Regions from separate parts of the Streptomyces sp. NBC_01171 genome, predicted to be linked through region 1. Evidence: predicted binding sites of a transcription regulator. Region 1 holds the regulator's gene; the other holds the start of a gene.
What was found. The regulator HspR, encoded in region 1, represses chaperone genes until heat shock. The targets are predictions, from matches to a motif close to TTGAGNNNNNNNNNCTCAA.
Positions count from the first base shown of each region.

Region 2: the regulator HspR is predicted to act here: its motif matches at 14,187-14,205, upstream of lon (endopeptidase La).

Region 1 is NZ_CP108609.1:3,109,825-3,125,495, forward strand. It holds gene OG448_RS14275 (aldose 1-epimerase) at 1-371, opposite strand, end outside; gene OG448_RS14280 (SRPBCC family protein) at 448-1,347, opposite strand; gene OG448_RS14285 (polyamine aminopropyltransferase) at 1,390-3,036, opposite strand; gene OG448_RS14290 (DUF2617 family protein) at 3,117-3,644, opposite strand; gene OG448_RS14295 (pyridoxal phosphate-dependent aminotransferase) at 4,464-5,651, shown strand; gene OG448_RS14300 (YbjN domain-containing protein) at 5,726-6,256, opposite strand; gene clpB (ATP-dependent chaperone ClpB) at 6,429-9,026, opposite strand; gene OG448_RS14310 (pyridoxamine 5'-phosphate oxidase family protein) at 9,142-9,555, shown strand; gene OG448_RS14315 (hypothetical protein) at 9,695-10,030, opposite strand; gene OG448_RS14320 (helix-turn-helix transcriptional regulator) at 10,380-11,393, shown strand; gene OG448_RS14325 (LuxR C-terminal-related transcriptional regulator) at 11,403-12,428, opposite strand; gene OG448_RS14330 (sugar ABC transporter substrate-binding protein) at 12,648-13,754, opposite strand; gene OG448_RS14335 (heat shock protein transcriptional repressor HspR) at 14,101-14,559, opposite strand; gene dnaJ (molecular chaperone DnaJ) at 14,565-15,671, opposite strand, start outside.
Region 2 is NZ_CP108609.1:2,192,492-2,208,162, reverse strand. It holds gene OG448_RS09970 (SAV_2336 N-terminal domain-related protein) at 1-1,040, shown strand, start outside; gene fxsA (FxSxx-COOH cyclophane-containing RiPP peptide) at 1,097-1,282, shown strand; gene OG448_RS09960 (FxsB family cyclophane-forming radical SAM/SPASM peptide maturase) at 1,420-2,571, shown strand; gene OG448_RS09955 (aKG-HExxH-type peptide beta-hydroxylase) at 2,568-3,965, shown strand; gene fxsT (FxSxx-COOH system tetratricopeptide repeat protein) at 4,095-7,100, shown strand; gene OG448_RS09945 (multifunctional oxoglutarate decarboxylase/oxoglutarate dehydrogenase thiamine pyrophosphate-binding subunit/dihydrolipoyllysine-residue succinyltransferase subunit) at 7,326-11,141, opposite strand; gene OG448_RS09940 (ATP-binding protein) at 11,456-12,568, opposite strand; gene OG448_RS09935 (response regulator transcription factor) at 12,565-13,305, opposite strand; gene OG448_RS09930 (spermidine synthase) at 13,414-14,100, opposite strand; gene lon (endopeptidase La) at 14,228-15,671, shown strand, end outside.

The DNA.
Region 1 (15,671 bases):
GTCAGGCTGTCCTCCCCGAGGCTCACGATCTGCGTGATCCTGCCGGAGTGCGGCCAGGGGTCGGTCAGTTCGTACGTCAGCACCGCCTCGTCCGTCGACGTGCGCGCGGTGCGCCAGGCGCCGTCGCGGGCGGTGCCGTGGATGGCGTGCGGCGGGGAGTTCAGCGGCATCTGCCGTACGACTCCGCCGTCCAGGAACTGCCCGTCCCTGATCCGCCCGCACCAGGGAACCATCGGGAAGCACCCGAACCGCTCCCCCTGCCGCAACAACTCGGTGCCCCCGACCAGCAGCCCGCCGATCCGCCCCCCGTTACCGGGCAGCACCCGTACCTCCGCGTCACCCGCGGCCAACGTGATCTCTCCGTTACTCACGGGACCGACCCTACTGGTCCCTCCCGGGGTGGGGCGGGGTGGTCCAGCCGGGTGGACCACCGTTGTCGCGGAGCGGTCAGTGGCGCTTGCGGAGGGCTCTCGCGACCACGATCGCCGAGGCGACGGCCACCGCTGCTGCCGGGGCGGCCCAGCGGAGGGCCGGGTTGGCGGTGACTGTCTGAGGGGCGGGGACGGGGGCGTAGCGGCCACGGGGTGGGGCGTGGTCGACCTCCTCCGCGCTGCGGCCGATCATCGTCCGGCGGGCGTGGGCGGCCTCGGCGGGGGGTTCGGCGCGGACCTCCAGGCCGTCGGGGACGGTGTCGGGGATCGCGGCGTCCGTCTCGGGGTCGAGGGAGGGCGGGGGGACTTCGGTGTCGAAGACGGAGGGGGGCGGGGTGGCAGGCTTCTCGTCACCGGCCTCGGCCTGCTGGCCTGACTCGGGCTTCTCGTCCTCGGCCTCTGCCCGCTGCCCCGGCCCGGCCGCCTCGGCCTCCGCCTCTTCCGGCTCGGTGCTCTCGGACGCGCCCTCTGCCTGTCCCGGCCCAGCGCCCTCGGACGCGCCCGCCGCCAACGTCTCCAGCGTGCGGGTCAGCAGACGGTTCGCCGCGGTCGTCACCGCGTCCGCAGGGAGTTCGGCCAGGCGGCCCTCCGCCTGGGCGGTGCCGCCCACAGTGACCGTCGTGCCGGACTCCGCAGGGGCGAGGGTCAGGGTCAGGGACAGCGTGACCGTGCCGGCGCCGCGGGACTCCGTGCCGTCCGCGCGTACCGCGTACGTGCCGTCCGCGCGGGTGCTCACCGCGAGGGTGCCGCGGTAGGTGACCGAGTGGCCGCCGACCCGCAGCTTCAGCCGGCCGGCGACGGGTTCCGCCCCGGCGTCCTGCTGAAGTCCCGGCACCGCGCGAGCCACCCTCACGGCGTCCGCGAGGGCCTCCCTGAGCCGGTCGGCCGGAACCGGAACGAAGACCTGGAGCTCCATGTTGGCCGAGCCTACCCAGTAGTCCCCGGAATGCACCTGCCCTCAGTACCGCGGATGCGCCAGCGTCGAGGGAGCCAGGCCCGGTACGCGGGTGAGGCGGGCCGCCGCCACGTCCACTCTCAGGTCCGAGGCGGTCAGCGTGTAGGGGTGGAGGTCGAGGTGGGGGCGGGGGGCCTTCGGGCCGGGGGCGGCCAGGAGGAAGCCCCAGTCGTGCGGGGTGCGGGAGGCGCCCGCCGAGCGGTCGGGGCCGGTGGCGAACCCGGAGTCCTGGCCGAGGACCCGGTAGGGGGTGGTGGAGAAGCCCGCCGCGCGCAGGGTCGCCGCGACCGTCCAGAAGACGCGGGGCCGCGCCGACACCGGACCCGCGTGCACCGCGAGGCGTCCGTCCGGGGTGAGGACACGGCGGGTGAGCCCGTAGAACTCCTGGGAGTACAGCTTGGTGCTCGCCGTGATGCCGGGGTCGGGCAGGTCCGCGAGGACCACGTCGTACCGCCCGGCCGGCGCCCGCCGCAGCCAGTTCAGCGCGTCCGCCGTGGTGACGTGCACGCGCGGGTCGTCGTACGCGTGCGCGTTGAGTGCGGAGAGCCCGGGGTCGTGGCGGGCCAGCCGGACGAGCCCGGCGTCCAGTTCGACCACGTCCACCCGCGAGACCCCCTTGTGCCGCAGCACCTCCCGCGTGGCCAGCCCGTCCCCGCCGCCGAGGATCAGCACCCGCCGGTGCGACCCGGCCAGCGCGGGGTGGACCAGCGCCTCGTGGTACCGCCGCTCGTCCCGGCCGCCGACGCGCAGCCGCCCGTCGAGGAAGAGGTCGAGCGGCTTGCCGTCCGTACCCCCCGCGAGGACCACCTCCTGTACGTCCGTCTGCGCGGCCACCCGCACGTCCGGCCCGTACACCGCGCGCCGGGCGGCCGCCTCGAAGTCACCGGCCAGAACGGCGGCCGAGGCGAGCACCCCGAGCACCGCCACCCCGGCGACCAGCAGCGTCCAGCGGGCACGCCGGGTGAGATCGCGGCGGAACAGCCCGAGCACCAGCGCGCTCCCCGCGACCACGTTCACCGACCCGGTGAGCAGCGCGCCGGTCAACTGGCCCAGGAACGGCAGCAGTACGAAGGGAAACGCCAACCCCCCGACCAGCGCGCCCACATAGTCCGCGGCGAACAGGTCGGCCACCGCCCCGCCCGCGTCCTGGCGTCGGATGCGCTGGATCAGTTCCATCAGCAACGGCACCTCCGCGCCCACCAACAGCCCGATGGCGAGGGAGAATCCGACCAGCAGACAGCGTGGCCCGTCCGCCCAGATCCCGCCCCAGCCGCCGGTCCACGCGAACACCGCGTACAGCGCCATCGCACTGCACCCGCCCACCAGCGCGAGCGCGGTCTCGATCGCGCCGAACCCCATCGCCGCGTGCCAGCGAAGCCGTTTCGCGCCGAGCGAGCCGATGCCCATGGCGAACACCATCACCGACAGCACCACGGACGCCTGGGTGACCGAGTCACCGATCAAGTACGAGGCGAAGGCGACGAGTTCGAGTTCGTACACCAGCCCACAGGCCGCGCAGACGAAGACGCACGCGAGCACCAGGAACCGCCCGGTACCAGGCTCGACGGGCAGCCGCGCGGGCTCGGTCCAGGGCGGGGCACCCGAGGACAGCGGGGCACCCCGGGACACGGGGGCGTGCGGATCGATCACGCTGCGACGTTACGTCACCGCAGCGGGACGCTTCGTCACCCACACGTGTGGAAACTCCCCGTCAACCTGGCCCTGTTGGTTTACCAGGCACTCCGCCCCGCCGGGACTCTCACCCCGACACGGGTGCGGGTCGCCACCAACTGCCCGTCCTGCGGGTACGCGTGCCAGGTACGCCACCGCACCTGGCCCTCGTGCCGCTGCGCGAGCATCGCGGTGAAGGCGTGCGGGCTGCCGGGGAAGACCCCGGCGAGTCCGTGCGGGTGGTCGCAGACCAGTGCGAGCAACTCCTGGGCGCGGCCCGCGAAGGAGCCCGGCGTGAGCATCTCCACGCGCGCCGCGAACTCGTACTCCCAGTCACCGACGCGCTTGGAGACACCGAGCGGGAGCGGCGTGGAGGAGCCGGGGATGCACGCGACCGTCTCCGAACAACTGCCCCGGTCCTCCTCCAGAAGGACCTGGTGGGAGGCGCCGAGCAGCCTCAACTGCATCTTCGCCCCGCTCAGTTCGAGATCGAGGGTGGCCAGGGCCGGGAGCGGTTCGCGGCCGAGGGCCCAGGCGAGGTCGGCGGCTCGGGTGTCGGTGTAGGACGTGTTCAGGGTCGTGAGCATGGGTCGGCTCCGCTAACACACAAGGAGAGGGGCGGCGCACCTCGGTGACACCGGGCGATTCGGCCAGGTCGGCCCGGCTGGAGAAGCGGTGTCCATCGGATGTCCGAGGGCTTGAGGTGGTGTTTTAGAGGGAATCACGAACACTGGCCGTGCCACAGCGTTTTTACCCAAGTTCGGAGGGTTTCCATCCCTCAGAGGGCTCCACAGCTCAACTGTTCAACTACGGCGTACGCCTGGCGCGGAGCATGGGGCTCCGCCGGTTCGCGCACCCTGGGCGCCGCTCACTGGGCGTTTCCGCCACGCGGGGGCGACCGTAGGCGGCCGAATATCGCCGCTACGGCCGCCCGAGCGCCTCGGTGTGCCGGCCCGGAGGGCTCAGTTGCCGCCTCCGCAGCCGCCGCCTCCGCAGGAGGACCCGCCGCCGCAGGACGAGTGCCCGCCCCCGCAGGACGAGTGGTGCCCCCCGCTGTGGTGCCCGCCCGAGGAGGACCCGGAGTCCCCACCCCAGACCCACCAACTGGACCCGCCGTCGTACGACCCGGAGGACCCCGAGGACGACCCACCCCGCAGGGACCGCGTCTTCCCTGCGGAAACCCCGCACGCACGCCGCCGCCGAGACCGCACCACGACCACTCCGACCACGATCACCACGACGAGGACGATGCCGACAACCATGGCGTCCCCCCCTCCTCCCGTTTCCCCCGAAGCGACCCCCCGTGGGCCCCTCGTCCAACCCCGCGCACCGCGCGGTGACCGGGAAATGCCCGCCCGTGAAGAACCCCAAAGCCGAGTTGAGGAACTCCAGAGCTTGGGCGGAGGATGGCCGGCATGACCTCCACCGCACGTCCGTACCTCAACCGCCGGCTCGCCGAGTTCGGGACGACCATCTTCGCCGAGATGTCCGCGCTGGCCACGGCCACCGGCGCGATCAACCTCGGGCAGGGTTTCCCCGACACGGACGGCCCCGAGGAGATCAGGGAGGCGGCGGTGCGGGCGCTGCGGGACGGGCGGGGGAACCAGTACCCGCCGGGGCCGGGCGTGCCGGAGCTGCGGCACGCGATCGCCGCGCACCAGCAGCGCCGGTACGGGCTGGCGTACGACCCCGACACCGAGGTCCTGGTCACAGCGGGCGCCACGGAGGCCATCGCGGCGACCCTGCTCGCGCTGGTGGAGCCGGGTGACGAGGTGGTGGCGCTGGAGCCGTACTACGACTCGTACGCGGCGTGCATCGCCATGGCGGGCGGCAGGCGCGTACCGGTGACGCTGCGCCCGGCGGAGGACCGCTTCCGGCTGGATCTGGACGAGCTGCGCGCTGCCGTCACCGACCGCACCCGGCTGCTGCTGATCAACACCCCGCACAACCCGACCGGCACGGTCCTGACCCGCGAGGAACTGGCCGCCATCGCCGAGCTGGCGGTGGAGCGGGACCTGCTGGTGGTGACGGACGAGGTGTACGAGCACCTGGTCTTCGACGACGCCGAGCACCTCCCGCTCGCGAGCTTCCCCGGCATGCGCGACCGCACGGTGACGATCGGCTCGGCCGGCAAGACGTTCTCGTTCACGGGCTGGAAGGTCGGCTGGGTGACGGCGGCTCCCGCCCTGGTCAGCGCGGTCCGCTCGGCGAAGCAGTACCTCACCTACGTCTCCGCGGGCCCCTTCCAGTACGCGGTCGCCGAGGCCCTCGCGCTGCCCGACTCCTACTTCGACGGCTTCCGCCGCGACATGCTCGCCCGCCGCGACCTCCTCGCCTCGGGCCTGGCGGAGGCGGGCTTCGGCGTCTTCCGCCCCGCGGGCACCTACTTCATCACCACCGACATCCGCCCCCTCGGCGAAAAGGACGGCTTCGCCTTCTGCCGCGCCCTTCCCGAACGCGCCGGCGTAGTCGCCATCCCGAACGCCGTCTTCTACGACGACCGCGAGGCGGGCGCCCCGTTCGTACGGTTCGCGTTCTGCAAGAAGCCGGAAATCCTCCAGGAGGCCACGGACCGCCTCCGCCGCATGGCCTGACAACGGAACGACCGAGGGCCGGGGCGCCAGACTGCGCGCCCCGGCCCTCGGCCGTCGGTCGGTCAGGCCGTGGACTACTCCACGTCCCCGCCCGAGTCCTCCGCGTCGTCGATCTCCTGCTCGAGGCCGAGCTGTTCGGCGAGCCACTTGTCGAACTCGATGGCCGCGCGGACCCAGCTCACGACGGAGGAGACGAAGTGGTTGAGGTCGACGCCCGTGCCGATCAGCATCTGGGCCTCGCCGATGAGGCGGACCGTGCCGTCGTCGTGGGTGTGGGTGTAGACCTTGGGCCACAGGGTGCGCCGGTTCCAGTCGTCGACGGACTCAAGCAGCCGCGTCTTCTCCTCGATCTGGTGCGGGCGGTCGTAGAAGGTCCGCACGGAGAAGACGGCCTGCTCGTCCTCACCGCGGAACATGAAGTACGTACGGAACTGCTCCCAGGGCGCCGCGAGGTCGCCCTCCTCGTCCACGACGTACTTCAGCTCCATCTGGTCCAGGAGCTGCTTCACGAGGTCCTGATCCGGGAGGACGGGGCCCGCCGGTCCCTGCGGCTGCTGCTCGGGCTGGCCCCCGAAGTTCGGAATCGAGGACGGGTCGATGCTCACCGTGGTTTTCCCTTCGTACGGAATTCCGCCATCCTCCCCCAGAGGGGGAGGTCCGTGGCAAGCCCCGGCGCGGCCTGTCAGCCACGGGCGGACACGCGGCCCGCGCGCGGGTGCCACGCGTCGCCTGGACGAGTGACACCCGGACCGCGCGGGCAAACGTGGGGGCCCGGATTTACAGGGACTTTCCGGTCGCCGGAGCCACCTTCAGGCCGTCCTCGGCGCGGTCCACGCGGACCGTGTCGCCGTCCTTGATCTCGCCGGAGAGGATCTCCTTGGCGAGTCGGTCGCCGATGGCCGTCTGGACCAGGCGACGCAGGGGGCGGGCGCCGTACGCCGGGTCGTTGCCCTCCTCCGCGAGCCAGGCCAGGGCGTCGGGGGTGACGTCGAGGGTGAGGCGCCGCTCCGCCAGCCGCCGGCCGAGCCGGTCGATCTGGAGGCGGGCGATCCGGGCCAGCTCCGCCTCGCTGAGCGCGGAGAACACCACCAGGTCGTCCAGCCGGTTCAGGAACTCCGGCTTGAACGAGGCCCGTACCGTGTCCAGCACCCGCTGCCGCTTGTCCGCCTCGTCCAGCGCCGGGTCGACCAGGTACTGGCTGCCCAGGTTGGAGGTGAGCACCAGGATGGTGTTGCGGAAGTCGACGGTGCGGCCCTGGCCGTCGGTCAGGCGGCCGTCGTCCAGCACCTGGAGCAGGATGTCGAAGACCTCGGGGTGCGCCTTCTCCACCTCGTCCAGCAGCACCACGCTGTACGGGCGCCGCCGCACGGCCTCGGTGAGCTGGCCGCCCTCCTCGTACCCCACGTAGCCGGGAGGCGCGCCGACCAGGCGGGCGACGCTGTGCTTCTCGCCGTACTCCGACATGTCGATGCGGATCATGGCCCGCTCGTCGTCGAAGAGGAAGTCCGCGAGCGCCTTGGCCAGTTCGGTCTTGCCGACGCCGGTCGGGCCGAGGAACAGGAAGGAGCCGGTGGGCCGGTCCGGGTCCGCGACCCCGGCGCGGGCACGCCGTACCGCGTCGGAGACGGCCTGTACGGCCTCGCTCTGGCCGATGAGCCGCTTGCCCAGCTCGTCCTCCATGCGCAGCAGCTTCTGCGTCTCGCCCTCCAGCAGGCGGCCGGCCGGGATGCCGGTCCAGGCGGCGACGACGTCCGCGATGTCGTCGGAGCCGACCTCCTCCTTGACCATGGTGTCCTTCGCGGCCTCCTCCTCGGCCTCGGAGGCGGCCTCCAGCTCCTTCTCCAGCTCGGGGATCTCCCCGTACAGCAGCTTGGAGGCGGTGTCGAAGTCGCCGTCGCGCTGGGCGCGTTCGGCCTGGCCGCGCAGGTCGTCCAGGCGCTCCTTCAGCTCACCGACGCGGTTGAGGGACTGCTTCTCCTTCTCCCAGCGGGCGGTGAGCCCGCGCAGCTCCTCCTCCTTGTCGGCGAGGTCGCGGCGCAGCCGCTCCAGGCGCTCGCGGGAGGCCGGGTCGGTCTCCTTGCCGATCGCCAGCTCCTCCATCCGCAGCCGGTCGACCCCGCGCTGGAGTTCGTCGATCTCCACCGGGGAGGAGTCGATCTCCATGCGCAGCCGGGACGCGGCCTCGTCCACGAGGTCGATCGCCTTGTCGGGCAGGAAGCGGGAGGTGATGTACCGGTCGGACAGGGTCGCGGCGGCCACCAGCGCGCTGTCCGCGATCTGCACCTTGTGGTGCGCCTCGTACCGCCCCTTGAGACCACGCAGGATGGCGATGGTGTCCTCGACGCTCGGCTCGGCGACCAGCACCTGCTGGAAGCGCCGCTCCAGCGCCGGGTCCTTCTCGATCCGCTCGCGGTACTCGTCCAGCGTGGTCGCGCCGACCATGCGCAGCTCGCCGCGGGCCAGCATCGGCTTGAGCATGTTGCCCGCGTCCATCGCGGAGTCGCCCCCGGCGCCCGCGCCGACGACGGTGTGCAGCTCGTCGATGAAGGTGATGATCTGCCCGTCGGAGCCCTTGATCTCCGAGAGCACGGCCTTGAGCCGCTCCTCGAACTCACCGCGGTACTTGGCGCCCGCGACCATCGCGCCGAGGTCCAGCGAGACCAGCCGCTTGTCCTTCAGGGACTCCGGCACGTCGCCCTTGACGATGCGCTGCGCCAGCCCCTCGACCACGGCGGTCTTGCCGACGCCCGGCTCACCGATGAGGACGGGGTTGTTCTTGGTGCGGCGGCTCAGTACCTGCACGACCCGGCGGATCTCCTGGTCCCGGCCGATGACCGGGTCGAGGCGGCCCTCCCGGGCGGCGGCGGTGAAGTCGGTGCCGAACTTCTCCAGGGCCTTGTACTGACCCTCGGGGTCGGCGGTGGTCACGCGGCGTCCTCCTCTGGCCTTCTGAAAGGCGTCTTGCAGCTTCTTGGCGGTGGCTCCCTGCTCGCGGAGCACTTCCCCGGCGGCGCCGCCCTTCGAGGCGAGACCGGTCAGCAGGTGTTCGGTGGAGAGGTAGTCGTCCCCGAGGTCCCCGGCGCGCTCGTCGGCGTCCGCGAGGACGGCGAGCAGCTCCCGGCTGGGCTGCGGGGGCGCGACGGTGGAGCCGGTCACGCTGGGCAGCGAGGCGAGCGCGCGCTCGGCCCCGGTACGCACGGCGGCCGGGTCGGCGCCGACGGCGGCGAGCAGGTCGGTGATGTTCTCGTTGTCCTGGCCCGCGAGCAGCGCCAGCAACAGGTGAGCGGGCGTCAGGTCGGGGTGCCCCTCCGTCACGGCCCGCTGGCTTGCGGCGTTGATCGCGTCCCGGCTCCTGTTGGTCAGCTCGGCGTCCACGTGCGTGTTCTCCCCTTCCGCCACTGCTCCACTGATGACTTAACCAGTGTACACAAACTTGAGTCTGGTGCGCTCAATTAAGGGCGGGGAACTTCAGGTTGGCTAGGTTTCAGCCATGGCCTCATATTCCGTGGATCTGGACACACCGGACGATGCGTACGTCGCCTTCTGGCGGGAGCGGCACCTGAGCACGCTCACCACCCTGCGCCCGGACGGCAGCCCGCACGTGGTGCCGGTGTGCGTGACCTGGGACCCCGAAGCGGGCATCGCCCGTGTCATCACCAGCGGCACCAGCACCAAGGCGGCGCTGGTGCGCGCGGCCGGGGACGAGGGCGCGCGGGTGGCGGTGTGCCAGGTGGACGGCCGGCGCTGGGCCACGCTGGAGGGGCGGGCGCGGGTGCGCGAGGACCGGGCGGCGGTCGCGGAGGCGGAGCGGCGCTTCACCGAGCGGTACGGCCGGGAGCCGCGGGAGAACCCGCTGCGGGTCGCCCTGGAGATCCAGGTGGAACGCGCGCTCGGGCGCGGCTGAAGAATTCCGGCCCCGTGGCCGGAGTGCCGATACCCCGAAATATGCGCAGAAACTGCAGCGGCGTCACCGTGTTCAGGTCACGGTGACGCCGCTGCGGGGGGAAGTACCTGAGGCGATCTTTTACGACGGGGGAATCGCGTCAGGCACTGCGGGGGGTGGCAGTTGTGGTCCTGAGGTCGGCGACCTCGGGCTCCGCGAGACGGTGGTCCCGCTGGTCGAGATTGACGAAGATCATGCCGTACCGGACGGCACACCGCACCGGCTGCGGCGCGCCGCGGGGCTTGCGCAGGCAGCGGTACGCCCGTACGTCCTCGTCCTCGTCACGGGTGACCACCACCGGCTCGCCGAACACCGTCACCATCAACGAGTCGCCGCTGTGGGGGATGGCGGTGACCAGGTCGATGAAGTGCCAGCCGGAGCGGTAGGCGGTGGCCATCTCACGACGGAAGGAGCGGTCGTCGGGAGGCGTGGTCATGGTGATCAGTCCCACCGCGTGTCGAGCGGGGCGACGTCCCACCTCGTGTCCGCCGGCGTGGTGTCCCACCTGGTGTCGGCCGGTGTGGTGTCCCACCGGGTGTCCTGAACGCCCGCCGCTGTCGCGGCCCCCCCGTCACCCGGCGAGTGCGCGCTCGTCGCACCGGAGAGGCCCGCCAGTGTTCCGACGGCCGCAACGGCGGAGAGAGCGGCAACAAGCGCCGAGCGAAGCATTCTGTTACGCATGGTCGGCTTCGTCCTCACTTGAAAGTCCCCTCTTCCCCCGTCGAGTTAGACGATGGCTCATTCAGGCACATCATCGCCACACGATCGGTGCATCATGTTCCTGCATGTTCAGGACCCTGGGGGGTGGAGATTTGGTAACAAACGGGACAGAGGCGACACATCCCCACGCGGTGACAGAGATGTGCGCGGAAGGAAGCCGCCTCTACGCGAGCGCCCTGCGCACCGGCCGCATCCCGCGCGCGGACGCCGAGGCCGCTCCGTGCCTGATGGAGTTCGCCCTGCTCCACCCCGACCCCGACGATCCCGGCTGGCTGCGGCCCGTGGCGCCGGCCGTCGCGCTGGCCCAGCGGCTGACCCCGATCGAGCGGGAGATCGCCGAGCGGCGGCGCCGGTCCATCGTGCTCTCCGAGATCTTCGAACCCTTCATGACGCTGAGCGCCCGCGAGGACGCCCCGACGCACGCCATCACCGTCCTGGAGGGCCTGGACCGCATCAACGCGGCCCTGGACCTCGCCACCGGCCAGTGCCGCACCGAGGTGCTCACCGTGCAGCCCGGCGGCCGCCGCAGCCCCGAGAACCGCCTGCTGGAGGCGCTGGACCGCGACCGCCCGCTGATCGAGCGCGGGGTGCGCATCCGCACCCTGTACCAGCACACCGCCCGCTACAGCGCCGACCGCCTCGCCTACGTGGACCGCTTCACCGACGGCAAGGCCGAGTACCGCACCATCGACGAGCTGGTCGAGCGGCTGATCATCTGCGACGAGACGGTGGCCTTCATCCCGGTCCGCGAGGACCGCCAGGTCGCCCTGGAGCTGCGCCACCCCGGCCTGGTGCGCTACCTGGTCAAGGTCTTCGAGTTCATGTGGAACCGCGCGGTCCCGCTGAGCGCCGGCACGCCCTACGAGACCGCCCCGGACGGCATCACCGACATCCAGCACTCCATCGCCAAGCTGCTGGTGGAGGGGCACGTCGACGAGGCCATCGCGCGGCGTCTCGGGATGAACGTCCGCACCTGCCGGGCCCACATCGCCAAGCTGGCCACCGCACTGGGCAGCGGCAGCCGGGCCCAGCTCGGCTACCTGATCGCCCGCTCCGGCATCCTCAACGAGGAGGTCTGAGGGGGGCGTTCAGGGCGTACGCGCACCGGCGGGCGCGGGCGCGGGTCCGTGCGAGGGGCCGTCCAGCCCCACCTGGGCGATACGGACGCCGAGTTGGGTACGGCTGGTCGCGCCCAGGGTCTCCGAGAGCCGCGCGATGTGCGCGCGGCAGGTGCGCACGCTGATGCCGAGCCGCTCGGCGATCACCGCGTCCTGGTGCCCCTCGGCGAGCAGCGCGGCGATGGCGCGTTCGCGGTGCGAGATGCCCTCGATGCCGGTGTCGGGCAGCGGCGCGGTCAGCGGGATCGCCAGCCGCCACAGCCGCTCGAAGACCGTCACCAGGTACTCCACCAGCGCCGGGTGGCGCAGCTCCAGGGCCATCGTGCGGTCGGTGTTGGCGGGGATGAAGGCGACCGTGCGGTCGAAGAGGATGAGCCGGTCGATGACCTCGTCCAGGGTGCGGGCCTCCACCGCGTCACCCATCAGCTCCAGGTAGTTGAGCAACCCCTGGCCGTGCCGGGCGACATGGGTGTACAGGTCGCGCATCCGTACCCCGCGGCCACGCAGTTCGAGCGCCCGGTGCAGCCCCTCGGTCAGCTCGGCCTCGCGCCGGATGCCGCCGGGCTGCACGGTGAGCACCTCGGTCGCGCACCGCTCGGTCGCCTCGTCCATCGCGGCCTGGATACGGGTGAGCCCGTCCAGCACCCGGATCGCGGCGCCTTCACCCTGTGCGGCGAGGGCGGGCAGTTGACGGCCGAGTCCGGCGTACCAGTCGAACGCGGCGACCGCCGAGCCCATCCGGCGCCGGCTCTCGGTGACCTCGTCGTAGACCCCGCGCAGCAGCCGGGTCATCACCTCCTGCGGGGAGGTGGGGACCAGCCAGTCCATGTCGTCGGGGTCGGGGTGCAGCAGGGCCAGCTCCAGCAGGCAGGGCACCGGCTCGGCGTCCGCGCGGGGCACCCGGCCCCGGCGCACGGCACGGGAGTACACGCGGTCCCCCTGCCCGCACAGCCGGTCGGCACCGTGGGGATGCTCCTCCGTCGCGTGCCCGGCCATCGCCCATTCCACCCCCGGTCGCCGCCACTTCGCAGCGCAACTATGCGCGGCCCCGCCCGCCTCCGCAACACGGCTCCTCCCGGCCCACGGACCGCGAAACACCGGTATGCCCGGATCGCCGGGGGCGGTCCGGCACACGAAGAGGGAGGCGGCCCCGCCGTCACCGGGGCCGCCTCCCTCACCTGTCTCCGGGTCGCTCCCCGGCCGCGTACCGGCGCGTCAGCGCAGGCCCACGGCCGCACAGGCCGACTTGTAGGGGGCGGTGCAGATCTGGTCGACGGTGTAGATGCCGTCCTCGACGACCGTGTCCTTGATCTTGCTCTTGGTCAGCGCGGTCACCTGGACCAGCTTGGCCGGGATCTGCTTGTCGGTGGGGCTGTCGATGCGGTCCTGGGTGAGGGCGTCGAACTGGATGTCCTTGCCCTGCACCTTGGCGACGGCCATCTGGGCCGCGGCCTCGGCCTCGTCCGGGTAGGACTTGTAGACGCTCATGTACTGCTGGCCCGCCAGGATGCGCTGCACGGCGTCCAGTTCGGCGTCCTGGCCGGTGATCGGGGGCAGGTTGGTGACGCCGGCGTTCTTCAGGGCCTTGATGACGCCGCCGGCCATGCCGTCGTTGGCGGCGTAGACGGCGGCGATGTTGTCCTTGCCGATCCGGCCTATCGCCTCGGTCATGTTGGCCTCGGCGTTCTCCGGCTTCCACTCCTTGGTGTCGAAGCTCTCCGCGATCGTCACCTTGCCGTTCAGCTCGGAGAGCGCGCCCTCCTTGAACTGCTTGGCGTTGGGGTCGGTGGGCGAGCCGTTCATCATCACGATCTTGTCGGAGAGCCCGGCACCCGACCCCAGCCGCTCCAGCAGGGAACGGCCCTGCACCTCGCCGACCAGCTCGTTGTCGAAGGAGATGTACGCCTGGATCGGGCCCTCGGCCAGCCGGTCGTAGGCGATGACGGGGATGCCCGCGTCCTTGGCCTTCTTCACGGTCGGCGCGATCGCGTGCGCGTCGACGGCGTCCAGCAGGATGACGTTGACCTTCTCGTCGATCATCCGCTGCATCTGCTCGGCCTGCTGACCGGCGTCCGCGTCGGCGTTGGCGTACTCGACCTTGCCCTTCTTGTGGGTCAGTTCGGCCACCTTGCTCTTGATGATGGGGTAGTCGAACTTGTCGTAGCGGGTGTTCGCCTTCTCCGGCAGCAGCAGGCCGACGGTGACCTGGTCGCCCATGGTCGGGCTCGCGCTCGCGTCGTCTCCCGCCGCGTTCAGGACGCCGCAGCCGGCGAGCGGGAGGACCATCGTGGAGACGGCCACGGACATGGCGATACGACGCATTGGAGGGCTCACTTCAGGTGCGTTCCGACGGGGTGCTGCGTGCGACCCGGGTGTCTGAAAAGACAACGCGGAGGCGCCCCATGGCGTCAAGCAAAACAACTTAACGAGATGGCAACACCACGCTGCGTTCAGCAGGTGAAGACCTGGCGGAACCTTGCGTAATCCACTGTAAACACCCTTCACAGCCTCCCCGCGCGAACCGCGTGTTACGTACACACAGGCGAATGAACTCGGCCACGGCGTGAACGCCCGCTGTGCACGGCCTTCGTGAAAACACGAAGGGGCCGGGAGGCTCGTGCCTCCCGGCCCTTCGAGGGTGCTCGCCGGACGGGTCCGGCCAGTGAGGTCAGTCCGCGGACTGCTGCCGCTTCGGCCGCCACACCACCAGCGCACTGGTCTGCTGGACCTCCTGGTACGGGACCAGGTCCCGCCGGTAGGAGGCGTGCACGGCGGCCTCGCGCTGACGCATCGTCGCCGCCGCGCCGTCCAGGGCCGATTCCAGCTCCGCGACACGGGACTGGAGGGCCGCGACGTGGTTCTCCAGTTCGATGATGCGCTTGATGCCGGCCAGGTTGATGCCCTCGTCCTGCGACAACTGCTGCACCTGGCGGAGCAGTTCGATGTCACGCGCCGAATAGCGCCGCCCGCGCCCCGCCGTGCGGTCCGGGGAGACCAGACCGAGGCGGTCGTACTGCCGGAGCGTCTGCGGATGGAGTCCGGAGAGCTGCGCGGCGACCGAGATGACGTAGACCGGGGTCTCCTCGGTCAGCTCGTACGGGTTGCGCCGACGACCTGGTGTGTCCATCGGGCTCATTCTCCCTTCGCGGCCTCGAACAGCTCCGCCCGCGGGTCCTCGTCCGCGGTCGCCTCGCGATACGCCTCCAGCGCGTCACGAGCCTTCCCCGAGAGGTCCTTCGGGACACTCACCTCCACGGTGATCAGCAGATCGCCGTGGCTGCCGTCCTTGCGCGCCGCGCCCTTGCCCCGCGCCCGCATGGTGCGGCCGTTGGGCGTGCCGGGCGGCAGCTTCAGGGTGACCGGGGACCCGCCGAGGGTGGGCACCCGCACCTCACCGCCGAGCGCCGCCTCGGTGAAGGTCACCGGCACGGTGACGGTGAGGTTGTCGCCCTTGCGGCCGAACACCTTGTGCTCGCCGACATGGACGGTGACGTACAGATCACCCGCCGGGCCGCCGCGCTCGCCGGGCGCGCCCTTGCCGCGCAGCCGGATGCGCTGCCCGTCGGTGACGCCCGCCGGGATGCGGACCTGCATGGTCCGCGAGGACTTGGCCCGGCCGCTGCCGCTGCACTCCGTGCAGGGGTGCTCGGCGATCAGGCCGCGGCCCTTGCAGTCGGGGCACGGGTCGGTGAGCGAGAAGCCGCCGCCCGAGCCCCGCGCGACCTGTCCGGTGCCGACGCAGGTCGGGCACACGCGCGGCGTGCCGTTCTTGTCGCCGGTGCCCGAACACGCCTTGCAGGGCGCCTGGGAGGTCATCCGGAGCGGTACGGTCGCGCCCTCGATCGCCTCGGTGAAGCTGAGCGTCACCTCGGTGTCGACGTCCTGCCCCCGGCGCGGCTGGGTACGGGTGGTACCCGCGCCGCCCCGGTTGAACAGGCCGCCGAAGACGTCGCCCAGGCCGCCGCCGAAGCTGCCGCTCTGCGCGCCGCCCGCACCGCCGGCGCCTCCGAAGAGGTCGCCGAGGTCGAAGTTGAACTGACCACCGCCCGCGCCCGGCCCCGGCCGGAAACCGCCGTTGCCGAACAGGGCCCGCGCGTCGTCGTACTCCTTGCGCTTCTTGGGGTCACCGAGGACGTCGTTCGCCTCGGAGATCTCCTTGAAGCGCTCCTCGGCGCGGGTGTTGCCCTTGTTGGCGTCCGGGTGGAACTCGCGGGCGAGCTTCCGGTACGCCTTCTTGAT
Region 2 (15,671 bases), 920 kb from region 1:
CCGACCGCCGGCACCGCCCGCCCGAACTTCCCCTCGCCCACGGCAGACTGCTGCTGCGCCTGGCCGACGCCACCAACGACCCCGTACAGGCGCGGGGTTACGCGGCACAGGCGGCCGGCTCGCTGCGTGACGCGCTGGCGGCCGGCGAGGACGGGGGACGTGAACTCGTCCTCATCCGGCTGGACCTGGTCGATGCCCTCCTCCGGTCCGGCGGTGATCTCGCCGAGGCCCAGGAACGGGTCGACGCCGCGCTCGCCGCGACCACCGGACGCGCCCTGCGCGCCCAACTCCACGTCAGGGCGGGCCGGATCGGGGTCGCCCGGTACGCCGAGACGGGTGACCCGCGCGAACTCCGCGATGCGGCAGAGGCGTTCGCCCGCGCCGCCGCCGACACCTCCAGGGAAGCCGCCGATTACCCCGACGTCCTCGCCGAGTGGGGCGAGGTACTGCTGCGCCGGGCGGACGCCGAGAGCGGGGAGCGGGCCTGGGAGGCCCTGGCTCACGCGATCCGCGTCCTGCGGGACTGCCGACGCGAGACCCACACCGGCAGCCCGCACACCGCGCACCGCCTGCTGATGCTGGGCCGCGCCCTGATCCGGCGCTACCGGCTGCGCGGCGACCGGGTGGACCTGCGCGAGGCGGAGCACCTCTTCGGGCTGGCGGCGGCCGAGGCGGACGACCCGCTGCTGGCGGCGCGCTGCTCGCTGGAACTGGGGCAGGCGCAGTACGAGGCGTACCGGAGCCTGGCCCGGCCGACCCGGCTGGACGACGCCGTGGACGCCTTCCGGGCGGCGGCCGAGTCGGCGCGGGAGGCCGAGGCGGCGGCCGAGTCGGACCGCGACCGCCGGATCGCCGTCGAACTGGGCGCGCAGGCGCACCACTGGCGGGGTATGTCCTATGAGGCGGCGTCCCGGCCGCGCGCGGCCCGGGACGCGTACCGCGCGGCCCGCGCCGAGTGGGCGCGGCTGCCCGAGGACAGCCTCGGCACCGGCGCCCCGACCGCCGAGGACACCGCCGGCCGGCTCGCCGGACTCGGCTGACCGGCACCGCATCCAGGAACACGGCACCGCACCGAGGAACACCACGGGAGGCAGCGATGACGAGCGCGGGGGACGAGACGGCCGTACCGGAGCACGGCGACCCGCTACCGGACCTGCTCACACTCGACCTGGAGGAACTGCGCACCCTGGACCACCCCGTGCTGCGCGAGGTCCTGGACACCCTCACCGAACGCGCCGGGAAACCCGCCGAGATGCTCTGGGGCTTCAACAACTGCCTCTGATCCGCTGGCTCTTGGTCACCCGACGGCGGAAACCGGCAAGTTCCGCCGCCTTGCGTTTGGCTCCGGGCCGCGACCGGGAACGCACCCGCACACACGGGCGAACGAGCCGCGCCCGCATCGCGGTACGGGGGTACGGGATGTCCGGGACGACCGCCGCCCCGACGCGGGCGCGACCGCGCCCCTTCCGCCAGTTCATCGTCAAGGCGCACGGCCGCTGCAACCTCGCCTGCCGCTACTGCTACCTCTACGAGGGCCCCGACCACACCTGGCGCACCCGTCCCGCCGCCGCCCCCGCCGAGGTGCTCGACCGCACCGCCGACCGCATCGCCCGGCACGCCCGCGACCACGCCCTGACCGCGCTCTCCCTCGTCCTGCACGGCGGCGAACCCCTGCTGGCCGGCGCCGACACCCTGACGCGCTTCACCGACACCGTCCGCACCCGCGTGCCCGACGGCTGCGCCGTCCACGCCACCGTGCAGACCAACGCCACCCTGCTCACCCAGGACCGGGTGGCCCTCCTGGCCCGGCACGGCATCCGCATCGGCATCAGCCTCGACGGCGGCAGCGCCGCGCTCAACCACCGGCGCGTCGACCATGCCGGACGCCCCTCCTGGCCCGCCGCCGCGCGCGGCGCCCGCCTGGTCGCCGACCACTTCCCCGAGGCGTACGCGGGCGTCCTCACCGTCGTCGACCCCACCACCGACCCCGTCGGAACGTACGAGTCCCTGCTCACCCTCCGCCCGCCCGCGCTCGACCTGCTGCTGCCCCACGCCAACTGGTCGGCCCCGCCCCCGCACCGGGGCGAGGAGCGGTACGGCGACTGGCTGTGCCGCGTCTTCGACCGGTGGTGGTCGGCCGGGCGGCGCGAGACGCGGGTGCGGCTCTTCGAGGAGTGCCTCGCCCTGCTGCTCGGCCTGCCCGCCGCCACCGAGTCCCTCGGGCTCGCCCCCTTCGACGCCGTCGTCATCGAGACCGACGGCTCCATCGAACAGGTCGACTCGCTGAAATCGGCGTACGACGGCGCCGCCGAGACCGGGCTCGACGTGTTCCGGCACGACTTCGACGAGGCCCTCGCCCACCCCGGCGTCGCCGCCCGGCAGGCCGGGCTCGCGGGGCTGGCCGGGCGCTGCCGGGCCTGCCCGTTGGTCGCGGTGTGCGGGGGCGGCCATTACGCGCACCGGTACCGCGCCGGACACGGCTTCCGCAATCCGTCGGTGTACTGCGCCGACCTGCAGCGCTTCATCCGGCACGTGGCCGCACGGCTCGCCGAAGAAGGAGGCACCCCGTGACGGCACCGCTGGACCGCGCCCTCGCCGAACTCAGCCGCACCGAGGGCGGCCCCGACACCCTCGCCCTCCTCGTCCACGACCAGGACACCCGGCGCATGCTGCTGCTGCGCACCGTCCTCGACGCCGCCGAGGGGGCCGCCCCCGCCGACTGCCCGCCCGCCGCCAAGCGCCGGCTGCGCGAGGACTGGGCCCTGCTGGCGGCGGCCGACCGGGCCACCGACGGACCCCGCTCGCCCGCCCGGACCCGGCTCACCTACCCCTTCACCGGCCCCTGGGCCCGCCGCTGCCTGACCGCGCTCACCGCACCCGATGGCACCGGTGAACTCCCGCTGGAACTGGCCTACTTCAGCGCCCTCGCCGCAGCCGCCGCCGCCCGCGCGGGCCTGCCGTTCACCACCGAACTCACCGCCCGCGACGGCCTGCTCTGCCTGCCCTCCCTCGGCGTCCTGCGCACCGGCCGTACCGGCTCCGCCGCGATCGAGGTGCGGCACAAGAACGGCCGCCTGACCCTGCGCCGACGCGGCGCCTCCGACGTGCACGTCCGGCTGGAGCAGGGCGTCGGCGCCTGGTCCGGCGCCCCCGCGTGGACCCCCGCCCACGCCCTGCCCGGCCTGCTGCCCGGCACCGCCCCCGTCCCGCTGGACGACCTCGACCCGTACCGCACCCCGCCCCGCGACCCCGGACGGTTCGCGTTCAGCGGGCCCAGCGGGCCCGACCACGCCGAGCGCAAGCACTGGCTGCACGCCTGGTCCGGCACGGCGCAGGCACTGCGCACCGGCGGCGAACAGCGGCTCACCGAGACGATCGCCCTGCTGCGCTGCCTCGTCCCGCTCGCGCCCCCGCCCGGCTCGGACGGCCGGGGCAGCTCCAGCGGTACCCGGCGCGAGGCGTTCGGCGCCCTGCTCAGCACCACCCCCGCCACCCCGACCGCGCTGGCCGCGACCCTCGTCCACGAGATGCAGCACACCAAGCTCGCCGCCCTCGGCGAACTGGTGGAACTGCACCGTGCCGGACCCGAGGCCCGCTACTTCGCCCCCTGGCGCCCCGACCCCCGCCCCTACGACGGGCTCCTGCACGGCACCTACGCCCATCTCGCCCTGGCCGACCACTTCCAGCGCACCGCCCTCGCCGAACCCGCCCGCCGCGAGACAGCCTGGGCCGAACACGCCCGCTACCACGCCCAGGTCGCCGCCGCCCTGCCCGCGCTGGTCGCCTCACCCGACCTCACCCCGGCCGGACGCCGCTTCGTCGACGGTATGGCCGCCGCCCACGAACGGCTCTCCGCCCGCCCCGCACCACGGGGGCACACGGCGCGCGCGCAGGCGTACGTCAAGGCGGTGCGCACCCTCTGGGCGCAGCGGCAGCCCCCGGCACCGCCGATCCCGAACCGGTGAAATGCCGACTTCGCACCCCGCGCTGCGCGAAGATCGGCGCACCGAGGCGTTGGTCTCCGGCGGTCGCCGTACTCCCCAGAGCCGCGCCGAGGTTCTACGATTTCCTGTCTACGTGCTGGAGGCCGCCGCATGTCTGAAGCCCGTACGCCGGCACCGAACGGGAACGGGGCCGCGAGGCAGACCGTCACCATCAGCTTCGCCGGGTTCAACCGGGCCTGGGCGGCCTGGATCGGGGACCGGCTGGAGCGGCGCGGCCTCAGAGTGGTCTACCTGCGCTGGGACGCGCCCCCGGACCAGTCCCTCACCGACCTGCTGCGCGACCTGACCCTCGCCGAGGGCCGCACCCTGATCGTGGTCAGCGAGTGGTACTTCCAGCTCGGCCCGCGCGGCCACGACGAGTGGAACGCGGCCCTGCGCGAGGTCGTCGGCGCCGACCCCGGCCGGTTCGCCGCCGTCTCCGTCACCAACGCCTCGCTGCCCTCCGCCGTCGCCGCGCTCGCCCCCGTCGACCTCACCAACATGGGCGCCGACGAGGCCGAACGCCGCCTGCTGGACCGCCTCGACCTGCCCCACGACGCCCGCCCGGCCGACGACCCGGCCCGCCCCGCGCCCCGCTTCCCGGCCGCCATGCCCGACGTGTGGGGCGGGGTGCCGCGCCGCAACACCCGCTTCACCGGCCGCGAACCGCTGCTCAACGACGCCTATCACCTGCTCCAGGGCAGCGACCCCGGCGCGGGCGTCCTCACCCTGCACGGCATGTCCGGCGTCGGCAAGACCCAGCTCGCCGCCGAGTACGTCTACCGCTTCGGCTCCGAGTACGACGTGGTGTGGTGGGTCAACGCCGAGAAACGCGTCAGCTACCGCCGCCTCCTCGCCGAACTCGCCCCCAAACTCGGCCTGTCCACCGGCGCCGAGTACGGCGAGCGGCTGCGCGCGGTCCGGGACGCGCTGCGCCGGGGCACCCCGTACTCCCGCTGGCTGCTCGTGCTGGACGGCGCCGACGAACCCGACCAGATCTGGGACCTCGTCCCCACCGGCCCCGGCCACGTCCTCATCACCTCCCGCAACCCCGAGTGGGGGGAGCACAACAGCAAGCTCCTCGAAGTCCCCGTCTACAGCCGCGACGAGTCGGTCGCCTTCATCCGCCGCCGCGCGCCCCGGCTCACCGAGCCCGACGCCGACCAGCTCGCCCAGGCGCTGGAGAACCTGCCGCTGCTGCTCGACCAGACCGCGGGCTGGCTCAACGACTCCGACCTCTCGGTGGAGGAGTACATCGCCCTGCTGGACGGCGGGATCGACCAGGACGTGGTCAAGGTGTCCGCGGACTTCCCGCTCGCCTTCCAGACCGCCTGGTCGATACTGCTGAACAAGCTCCGCGAGACCGTCCCCGAGTCCGTCGACCTGCTGAGGCTGTGCACCTTCTTCGCCCCCGGCTTCATCCCGGTCAGGCTGCTGAAGGAGATGAACCACGACGACCTGCCCGAACAGCTCGCCGGGCTGCTGGACGACCCGCTGCTGTGGAACAAGGCCGTCAACCAGTTGCGCCAGTACTCCGTGGTCCGGCTGGAGTCGCACGAGGCCATGCTGGACGAGGCCGTCGCATCCGGCGAGTCGGTCTACCTGCACCGGATGGTCCACCAGATCGTGCACAAGGACATGCCCGAGGCCGACCGGAGAGAGTTCATCGAGGTGGTCCGCCGCGCCCTCGCCGAGGCCGACCCCGGCCGCCCCACCGACACCCGCAACTGGGACGCGTACGCCGAGATCGTCCCGCACCTCAAGTACGCCGACGTGCTGCGCAGCAAGGACCGCCGGGTGCAGGGGCTGGTGCTCAACTGCCTGCGGTACATGCTGTTCGCGGGGGAGTACACCGCCGGCGTCAACCTCGGCGGCCGCGCCCTCGCCACCTGGCGCGAGCTGCTCGGCGAGTCCCACCCCCGGGTCTGGGAGGTGACCTACCACTACGCCAACCTGCTGCGCTCGGCCGGCCGCTTCCAGGAGACCGAGGCCATCGACCGGGCGGCCCGCGAGCAACTGCTCGCCGAACGCGGTGAACACGACCTCGACCACCTCAGGATGGCCGGCGGACTCGCCGCCGACCTGCGCGAACTCGGTCAGTACGACGCCGCCCTCGAACTCGACGAATGGCTCTACCCCACCTACCGCGAGCTGTTCGGCGAGCACGACTCGCGCACCCTCAACGCCCAGAACAACCTCGGCTTCACCCTGCGCCTCCTCGGCCGGTACGAGCAGGCCCGCGGCTTCGACACCCGCACCCTGGAGGCCCGCCGCCAGCTCCTCAAGGGCCGTCACCCCTGGACCCTGTTCTCCGAGGTCTCCTACGCGGTCGACCTGCGCCTGCTGGGCCGCTACTCCGAGGCCGAGTCCATCCAGACCAAGAACGTCCGCGAGTACCGCATCGTCATGGGCCCGGACAACCAGAACACCCTGCGCGCCGAGCACAACCTCGCCCTGTGCCGGCTGCGCGGCGGCGACCGGGCCGGGGCGGGCGAACTGCTCACCCGCGTACTGGAGGGGCTGGAGCGCAAGCTCGGGGACAGCCACACGCACACCCTGGCCGCCGCCGTCAGCCAGAGCTGCTTCGCCCGCGAGCACGGCGACATCGACCAGGCCCGCGAGGCCAGCGAATCGGTCCTCGCCCGCTACGAACTGCTGCTGCCCGAGGGCCACCCCTTCATCATCGGCGCCCGCGCCAACCACGCCCTGGTGCTGCGCAGCGTCGGCGAACGCGACCACGCCCACGTACTGATCGAGCAGAGCCTCGCCGACATGACCGCAGCGCTGGGGGAGACCCACCCGTATGCGCTGGGCTGCGCCGTCAACGCGGCCGCGCTGCGCAACCTCGTCGGGGACACCGAGTCCGCCGCCGACCTCAGCCAGATCACCATCCTGCGCGCCACCGACACCCTCGGCCGCACCCACCCCCTCACCCTGACCGCGCGCGTCGCCTACGCGGCCGACCTGCGCGCCCTGCGCGACCGCCAGCAGGCGGAGAAGGTCGAACAGGAGGCCCTGGCCGACCTCGCCGCCACCCTCGGCCCCCAGCACGTCCACACCATCTCCGCCCGCTCCCGCAACAGGCCCTACTGGGACTTCGAGCCGCAGGCGAGCTGAGGCGCTCCGCGCGGGGCGGGGCCACGGGCGGAGCGGTGCCCCGGCCCGGAAGCGGTGCCACTTCCGGGCCGGGGCGAGCACGACGGCGAGATGGGTCGAGCCGCTGCCCGCCCGCGGCCGTGGCAGGGCGAGAGGTGGCTGGGCGCCGCCGGGACAGCGAAGGGCCCGGCCCTCCGGATCAGATCCAGAGGGCCGGGCCCTTGTGCACTGCTCAGCGGGCGGAGGTCACGCCTCGAAGACCTCGTTCACCAACTGCTCCTGCTCCGCCTGGTGGCGCTTGGCGGAGCCCACCGCCGGGGAGGAACCGTGCGCGCGCGAGATGCGGCGCAGGCGCTCGCCAGCCGGGACGTCGGCACCGACGGCCAGGTCCAGGTGGTCGATCAGGTTGAGCGCGATGAACGGCCACGCACCCTGGTTCGCCGGCTCCTCCTGCACCCACAGGTACTTCTCGGCGTTCGGGTACTTGTTGACCTCGGCCTGGACCTCGGCGCCGGGCAGCGGGTACAGCCGCTCGATGCGGATGATCGCCGTGTCCGTGGCGCCGCGCTTCTGCCGGCCGGCCTCCAGGTCGTAGTAGACCTTGCCGGAGCAGAACACGACCTTGCGGACGGCGGCCGGGTCGACCGTGTCGTCGCCGATGACCGGGCGGAACTCGCCGGAGGTGAACTCCTCCGCCTTCGAGGCCGCCGCCTTCAGACGCAGCATCGACTTCGGGGTGAAGACGATCAGCGGCTTGTGGTCCGGGTTGTGGACCTGCCAGCGCAGCAGGTGGAAGTAGTTCGCCGGCGAGGTCGGCATGGCGACCGTCATGTTGTTCTGCGCGCAGAGCTGCAGGAACCGCTCCGGACGGGCCGAGGAGTGGTCCGGGCCCTGGCCCTCGTAACCGTGCGGCAGCAGCAGGACCACACCGGAGGTCTGGTTCCACTTCTGCTCGGCCGAGGAGATGAACTCGTCGACGACCGTCTGCGCGCCGTTGACGAAGTCGCCGAACTGCGCCTCCCACATCACCAGCGCGTCCGGGCGGGCCAGCGAGTAGCCGTACTCGAAGCCCATGGCCGCGTACTCGGAGAGCAGGGAGTTGTAGACGTTCAGCCGCGCCTGGTCCTCGGAGAGGTACTGCAGCGGGGTGTACTCCTCGCCGGTCTCCCGGTCGATGAGCACCGCGTGGCGCTGGCCGAAGGTGCCGCGCTGGGAGTCCTGGCCCGCGAGACGGACCGGGGTGCCCTCCAGCAGCAGCGAGCCGACGGCCAGGGTCTCGCCCATGCCCCAGTCGATCGTGCCGTCCTCGACCATCGCCGCGCGGCGCTGGAGCTGCGGCTGGAGCCGCGGGTGGACGGTGATGTTGTCCGGGACGTTGACCTGGGACTCGGCGATCCGCTTGACGACCTCCGCGGAGATCGCGGTCGGGACCGCCGCCGGGAAGCCGTCCTTGGGCGGCTGGGACTCGCCCTGCGCCGGCTGCGAGGTGACCTCGCGGACCTCGGTGAAGACCTTCTCGAGCTGGCCCTGGTAGTCCTGGAGCGCCTGCTCGGCCTCCTCCAGGGTGATGTCACCGCGACCGATCAGGGACTCGGTGTACAGCTTGCGCACCGAGCGCTTCTTGTCGATCAGGTCGTACATCAGCGGCTGGGTGAAGGCCGGGTTGTCCGACTCGTTGTGACCGCGGCGGCGGTAGCAGATGAGGTCGATCACCACGTCCTTGTTGAACGCCTGGCGGAACTCGAAGGCGAGCCGCGCCACGCGCACGACGGCCTCCGGGTCGTCGCCGTTCACGTGGAAGATCGGGGCCTCGATCATGCGGGCCACGTCGGTGGCGTACATCGAGGAGCGCGAGGACTCGGGCGCCGCGGTGAAGCCGACCTGGTTGTTGATGACGATGTGGACCGTGCCGCCGGTGCGGTAGCCGCGGAGCTGCGACATGTTCAGGGTCTCGGCCACCACGCCCTGGCCCGCGAAGGCCGCGTCGCCGTGGATCGCCACCGGCAGCACGGTGAAGTCCGTGCCGCCCTTGTTGATGATGTCCTGCTTGGCGCGGGCGACGCCCTCCAGGACCGGGTCGACCGCCTCCAGGTGCGAGGGGTTGGCGACCAGGGAGACCGCGATCTGCTCGCCGTCCAGCCCGGTGAAGGTGCCCTCGGCGCCCAGGTGGTACTTCACGTCACCGGAGCCGTGCATCGACTTCGGGTCGAGGTTGCCCTCGAACTCCCGGAAGATCTGCGCGTACGACTTGCCGACGATGTTGGCGAGCACGTTCAGCCGGCCGCGGTGGGCCATGCCGATGACGACCTCGTCCAGGCGCGACTCGGCGGCCGAGTCGATGACCGCGTCCAGCAGCGGGATGACGGACTCGCCGCCCTCCAGGGAGAACCGCTTCTGGCCGACGTACTTGGTCTGCAGGAACGTCTCGAACGCCTCGGCGGCGTTCAGGCGGCGCAGGATGCGAAGCTGCTCCTCGCGCTCCGGCTTGGAGTGCGGGCGCTCGACGCGGTCCTGGATCCACTTGCGCTGCTTGGGGTCCTGGATGTGCATGAACTCGATGCCGGTGGTGCGGCAGTACGAGTCGCGCAGCACGCCCAGGATGTCGCGCAGCTTCATCATCGACTTGCCGGCGAAGCCGCCGACGGCGAACTCGCGCTCCAGGTCCCACAGGGTGAGCCCGTGCTCGGTGATGTCCAGGTCGGGGTGCTTGCGCTGCTGGTACTCCAGCGGGTCGGTGTCGGCCATGACGTGGCCGCGGACCCGGTAGGAGTGGATCAGCTCGAAGACACGGGCGGCCTTGGTGACGTCGTCGTCGTGGCTGGCGTCGATGTCCTTGAGCCAGCGGACCGGCTCGTAGGGGATGCGCAGCGCCTCGAAGATGTCGTCGTAGAAGCCGTTCTCGCCGAGGAGCAGGTTGGCGACCTGGCGCAGGAACTCGCCGGAGGCGGCGCCCTGGATGACCCGGTGGTCGTAGGTCGACGTGAGCGTCATGACCTTGGAGACGCCGAGCTTGTTCAGGGTGTCCTGGCTGGTGCCCTGGAACTCCGCCGGGTAGTCCATGGAGCCGACGCCCATGATCACGGACTGGCCGGGCATCAGGCGCGGCACGGAGTGCACGGTGCCGAGGCCGCCGGGGTTGGTCAGGGAGACCGTGACACCGGTGAAGTCGTCCATCGTGAGCTTGCCCTCGCGGGCGCGGCGGACGATGTCCTCGTAGGCCTGCCAGAACTCGAAGAAGTTCAGCGTCTCGGCCTTCTTGATGGCCGCGACGACGAGCTGGCGGTCGCCGTTGGGCTTCACCAGGTCGATGGCCAGACCGAGGTTCACGTGCGGCGGCTTGACCAGGGTCGGCTTGCCGTCCTTCTCGCCGAACGAGTAGTTCATCGCCGGCATGGCCTTGATGGCCTGCACCATGGCGAACCCGATGAGGTGCGTGAAGGAGATCTTCCCGCCGCGGGCGCGCTTGAGGTGGTTGTTGATGACGATGCGGTTGTCGAACAGCAGCTTCACCGGGACCGCGCGGACCGAGGTGGCGGTCGGCAGCTCCAGCGAGGCGTTCATGTTCTTCACCACGGCGGCGGACGGACCGCGCAGCGTCACGTACTCGGGGCCCTCGGGGGCCTCCGTGGCGGGCGCGGCGGCGGCCTTCGGCTTGGCGGCGGGCGCCGGGGCCGGCTTCGCCGGGGCCTGCGCGGCCGGGGCGGCCTTGGCCGCGGGTGCCTGCGCCGGTGCCTGGGCGGGCTTGGCGGCCGGAGCCGGGGCCTGCGCCGGTGCCTGGGCGGGCGCGGCCGGAGCCGGTGCGGCCTGGGCAGGGGGAGCGGTGGGGGTGGTGCCCGCGGCCCCCGCGGCCGCGGTACCCGCCGGAGCCGAGGCGGCGGGCGCCCCCGGCTTGTAATCGGCGAAGAAGTCCCACCAGGCACGGTCTACCGAATTCGGGTCCTGGAGGTACTGCTGATAGATCTCGTCGACGAGCCACTCGTTCGGGCCGAACGCCGCAGCGGCGTTCTTCCCGGCTTGGTCGTCGGTGGAGACGTTCGAGTTACTGGGGGACTGTGGCGACACGGCGGTAACCGCCCTCTTCCGCTTCACAAGGTGATGGACAGCGGGAATAAAGGCTACGCCTCCCGGAGGGGGAAGGTCAGGTCGGGCCCGTTCATCGTCGTGCAAGTCACATCGGGAACCGCGTTTCGGGCTGCGAAATGGCGGGAAACAAGCGGGGTTCCGGATACGGGTGGGGAGTCGCGGGCACGCCTGATCGGGGCCCTGAGCGTCCTCGCTCGGCGCATCGCGCTGGCCCGTGCCTGATCACACGTGTCCGCCTCGGCGAACGTATGTGATCTTGATCATTCGACTGAACCCCATGCGGGCCCGGAGCGTCAACTCGACGCCGGAGCGACTCCCGGAAGGGTGACGATGATCCGGCAGCCCCGCTCGGATTCGGCCACACCGATCCGGCCGCCGTGCAGATCCACCGCCCAGCGGGCGATGGCCAGCCCCAGACCGGTGCCGCCGTCGCTGCCCGGACCGTGCGGGCGGGTCACCTGGCCCCGGTTGAACCGTTCGAACACGCGGTGCCACTCCGAGCGGGGGATGCCCGGACCCTCGTCCAGCACCTCCAGCTCCAGCGACTCCGGACGCGGGCCGCGCCGGGCCTTCACCGTCACCCGGCCGTGCGGCGGGCTGTGCTTGACCGCGTTGTCTATGAGGTTCGCCACGACCTGGTGGATGCGCTCCGGGTCGGCGTGCGCGGTCAGCTCCGGCGGGGACACGTCCAGGTGCAGATGCACGTCGGTACGGGTGTGGCTGCCGGAGCCGGAGGCGATGCCGGCGCGCGCGGAGGCGACCATGTTGGCCTCCTTGAGCACCCCGGACAGGTACGGCCAGACCTCGAAGCGGCGGGCCTTCAGCGGGACCACGCCGTTGTCGAGGCGGGAGAGGTCGAGCAGGGTCTCCACCAGCCGGCCGAGCCGGTCGGTCTGGCGCAGCGCGGTGCGCATGGTCTCCGGGTCGGCCTCGGTGACTCCGTCGACGATGTTCTCCAGCACGGCGCGCAGGCCCGCGATGGGGGTGCGCAGCTCGTGCGAGACGTTCGCCACCAGCTCCTTGCGCTGGAGGTCCTGTGCCTCCAGCTCGTCCGCCATGACGTTGATCGTCACGGCGAGGTCGCCGAGTTCGTCGCGGCGGCCCTCGCTCACCCGGCGCGTGTAGTCGCCGTGCGAGATGGAGCGGGCCACCGCGTTCATCTCGTCCAGCGGCGCGGTGAGCGAGTGGGCCACGAACTGGGTGATCAGCAGCGTGGCGATCATCGAGAAGACCGTGATGAAGCGCAGCTCGGTCTTGGTGTGCACCGCGATCATGGAGAGACCGGTGGTGATCAGCACCGAGATGACGACCAGCGCGCCCAGCTTGGTCTTGATCGAGAAGGGGCGTACGCCGCCCCAGGGTCCGTCCCCGGAGTGCCGGCGCCCCGTTTCCCGTCCGAGGCTCACGGCGTCGGCGTCTCCAGCGCGTAACCGACCCCGTGCACCGTGCGGATGCGCTCGGCGCCGATCTTCCGGCGCAGGGCCTTGATGTGGCTGTCCACGGTCCGGGTGCCGGAGGCGTCGGCCCAGTCCCAGACCTCGGCGAGCAGTTGCTCGCGGGAGAGCACCGCGCGCGGGGTGTTGGCCAGGCACACCAGCAGGTCGAACTCGGTGGGCGTCAGGTGGACGTCGTCCGACTTCACCCGCACCCGGCGCTGGGCGTGGTCGATCTCCAGCTCACCGAGGCGGAGTATCCCGGAGCGGGGCGTGGTCGCGGCGAGCGCGGCGCGCTCCATGCGGCGCAACAGGACGTGCACGCGCGCGGCCAGCTCCCGCATGGAGAACGGCTTGGTCATGTAGTCGTCGGCGCCGACCCCGAGACCCACCAGCATGTCGGTCTCGTCGTCGCGCGCGGTGAGCATCATCACCGGCACCGGGCGGGACGCCTGCACGCGGCGGCAGACCTCCAGGCCGTCGAAGCCGGGCAGCATGATGTCGAGGATCAGCAGGTCGGGCTGCCAGGCCTCGGCCGTGTCCACCGCCGACGGACCGTCACCGGCGGTCTGCACGAGGAATCCCTCGGCGCGGAGCCGGGCCGCGATGGCGTCGACGATCGTGGGGTCGTCCTCGACGACCAGTACCCGGCGCTGCGCGCCCTGTGACGTCGTCGCCGCACCGGTCTGGGAGGTGTGTGTCTGCTCCATCGCCCGCCCCTGTTGCTTTCCGGAATCCGTGGGGTGATCCCATGACTGCGATTGACGCTTGAATGATCCGCGTCACGCTGCACATTACGGGGACACGCCGGGCCGTCGCTATCCAGGTCGGACGGCGAGATGGACCACGTCGGGAACGCCACGGGCAACGGGGACCTCTTCGGTACGCACCTGTCGGAACCCGGCATTCCGCAAGGTTCCTTCAAATTCCGGAGAGGGTTGCGCCGACCACGTCGCCAGTACCCCGCCGGGCCTCAACACCCTTGCGCACGCGGCGAGTCCGCGTGGTGTGTAGAGCCCTTCGTTGCCCTCCGTGACGGTCCAGCCGGGACCGTTGTCGATGTCGAGGCACACCGCGTCGAACGTGTCGGATGTCTCATTGACGAAATCGACGAGATCCGCCTCCACGACGCGCGTGCGCGGGTCGGCCAGTGCCTCGGCGGAGATCTCGGCCAGCGGGCCGGTGCGGTGCCAGTCGATGACGGCGGGCTCGCGCTCGATCACGGTGATGCGTCCCCAGCGGGGGTCGGCGGCCGCGTGCGCCAGGGAGAAGCCGACGCCGAGCCCGCCGATCAGCACCTCCGGCGCCGGGCGGTCGTCCAGCGCGTCCCGCGCCGCGTCCACCAGCAGCCGCTCCGAGCGGCCGTCGGAGGTGTCCATCAGGAAGCACCCGTTGGCGATGATCTGGAGCAGCGCCCCGCTGCGGCGCAGCGCCACCTCCCCGTACGGTCCCTCGCGCCGGTCCAGGACCACCGTGTCCGCGGCGCTGTCGTGCGTGGCAGTCATGCCCGACATCCTGCCCCGCCCGTCCGGCGAGTCTTCGTTCGCCCAGAGCGAACGACGTTCGGGGAACATTGAACCACTCAGGAGCATTGAGTCAGTGTTACTCAAGTTGACTGCCGAAGGGGAGATCATGGCTGCTGAGTCGGGTGAGTCCATGGAGTTCACGCTCGTCCTGCCCGTGCTGCCGCTCGACGGTGAGGTCGTGCTGCCCGGCATGGTCGTTCCGCTGGATCTGAGCGACGCCGAGATCCGGGCCGCCGTGGAGGCCGCCCAGTCCGCCGCGCGTGCGGAGTCCGGCAAGCCCAAGGTGCTGCTGGTCCCGCGCATCGACGGCACCTACGCGAAGACCGGCGTGCTCGGCACCGTCGAGCAGGTCGGCAGACTCGCCGACGGCGACCCCGGCGCCCTGGTCAAGGGCCGCCACCGGGTGCGCATCGGCGCGGGCACCACCGGCCCCGGCGCCGCGCTGTGGGTCGAGGGCGCCCAGGTCGAGGAGACGGTGCCCGACCCGCTGCCCGGCCAGGTGACCGACCTGGTCAAGGAGTACAAGGCGCTGGCCACCACCTGGCTCCGCAAGCGCGGCGCCTGGCAGGTCGTGGACCGGGTCCAGGCCATCGACGACGTCTCCGCGCTCGCCGACAACTCCGGTTACTCGCCGTTCCTCACCACCGACCAGAAGACCGAGCTGCTGGAGACCACCGACCCGGTGGCCCGCCTGAAGCTGGCCACCCAGCAGCTCCGCGACCACCTCGCCGAGCAGGACGTGGCCGAGACCATCGCCAAGGACGTCCAGGAGGGCGTCGACAAGCAGCAGCGCGAGTTCCTGCTGCGCCGCCAGCTCGAGGCGGTCCGCAAGGAGCTGCGCGAGCTGAACGGCGACGGCCCGGACGCGGCCGAGGAGTCCGACGACTACCGCGCCCGCGTGGAGTCCGCCGACCTGCCCGAACACGTCCGCGAGGCCGCGCTCAAGGAAGTGGAGAAGCTGGAGCGCTCCTCCGACCAGTCGCCCGAGGGCTCCTGGATCCGCACCTGGCTGGACACCGTCCTGGAGATGCCGTGGAACGAGCGGACCGAGGACGCGTACGACATCCAGGGCGCCAAGGAGATCCTGGACGCCGAGCACGCCGGTCTGGACGACGTGAAGGCGCGCATCACCGAGTACCTCGCGGTGCGCAAGCGACGCGGTGAGCGCGGCCTCGGTGTGATCGGCGGACGGCGCGGCGGTGCCGTGCTGGCGCTGGTCGGGCCGCCCGGTGTCGGAAAGACGAGCCTTGGCGAATCGGTGGCGCACGCGATGGGCCGCAAGTTCGTCCGGGTCGCCCTCGGCGGTGTCCGCGACGAGGCGGAGATCCGGGGCCACCGGCGCACCTACGTCGGCGCTCTGCCCGGCCGTATCGTCCGCGCGGTCAAGGAGGCCGGGTCGATGAACCCGGTCGTGCTGCTCGACGAGATCGACAAGGTCGGCTCGGACTTCCGGGGCGACCCGGCCGCGGCCCTGCTCGAAGTGCTGGACCCGGCACAGAACCACACCTTCCGGGACCACTACCTGGAGGTCGAACTCGACCTGTCCGACG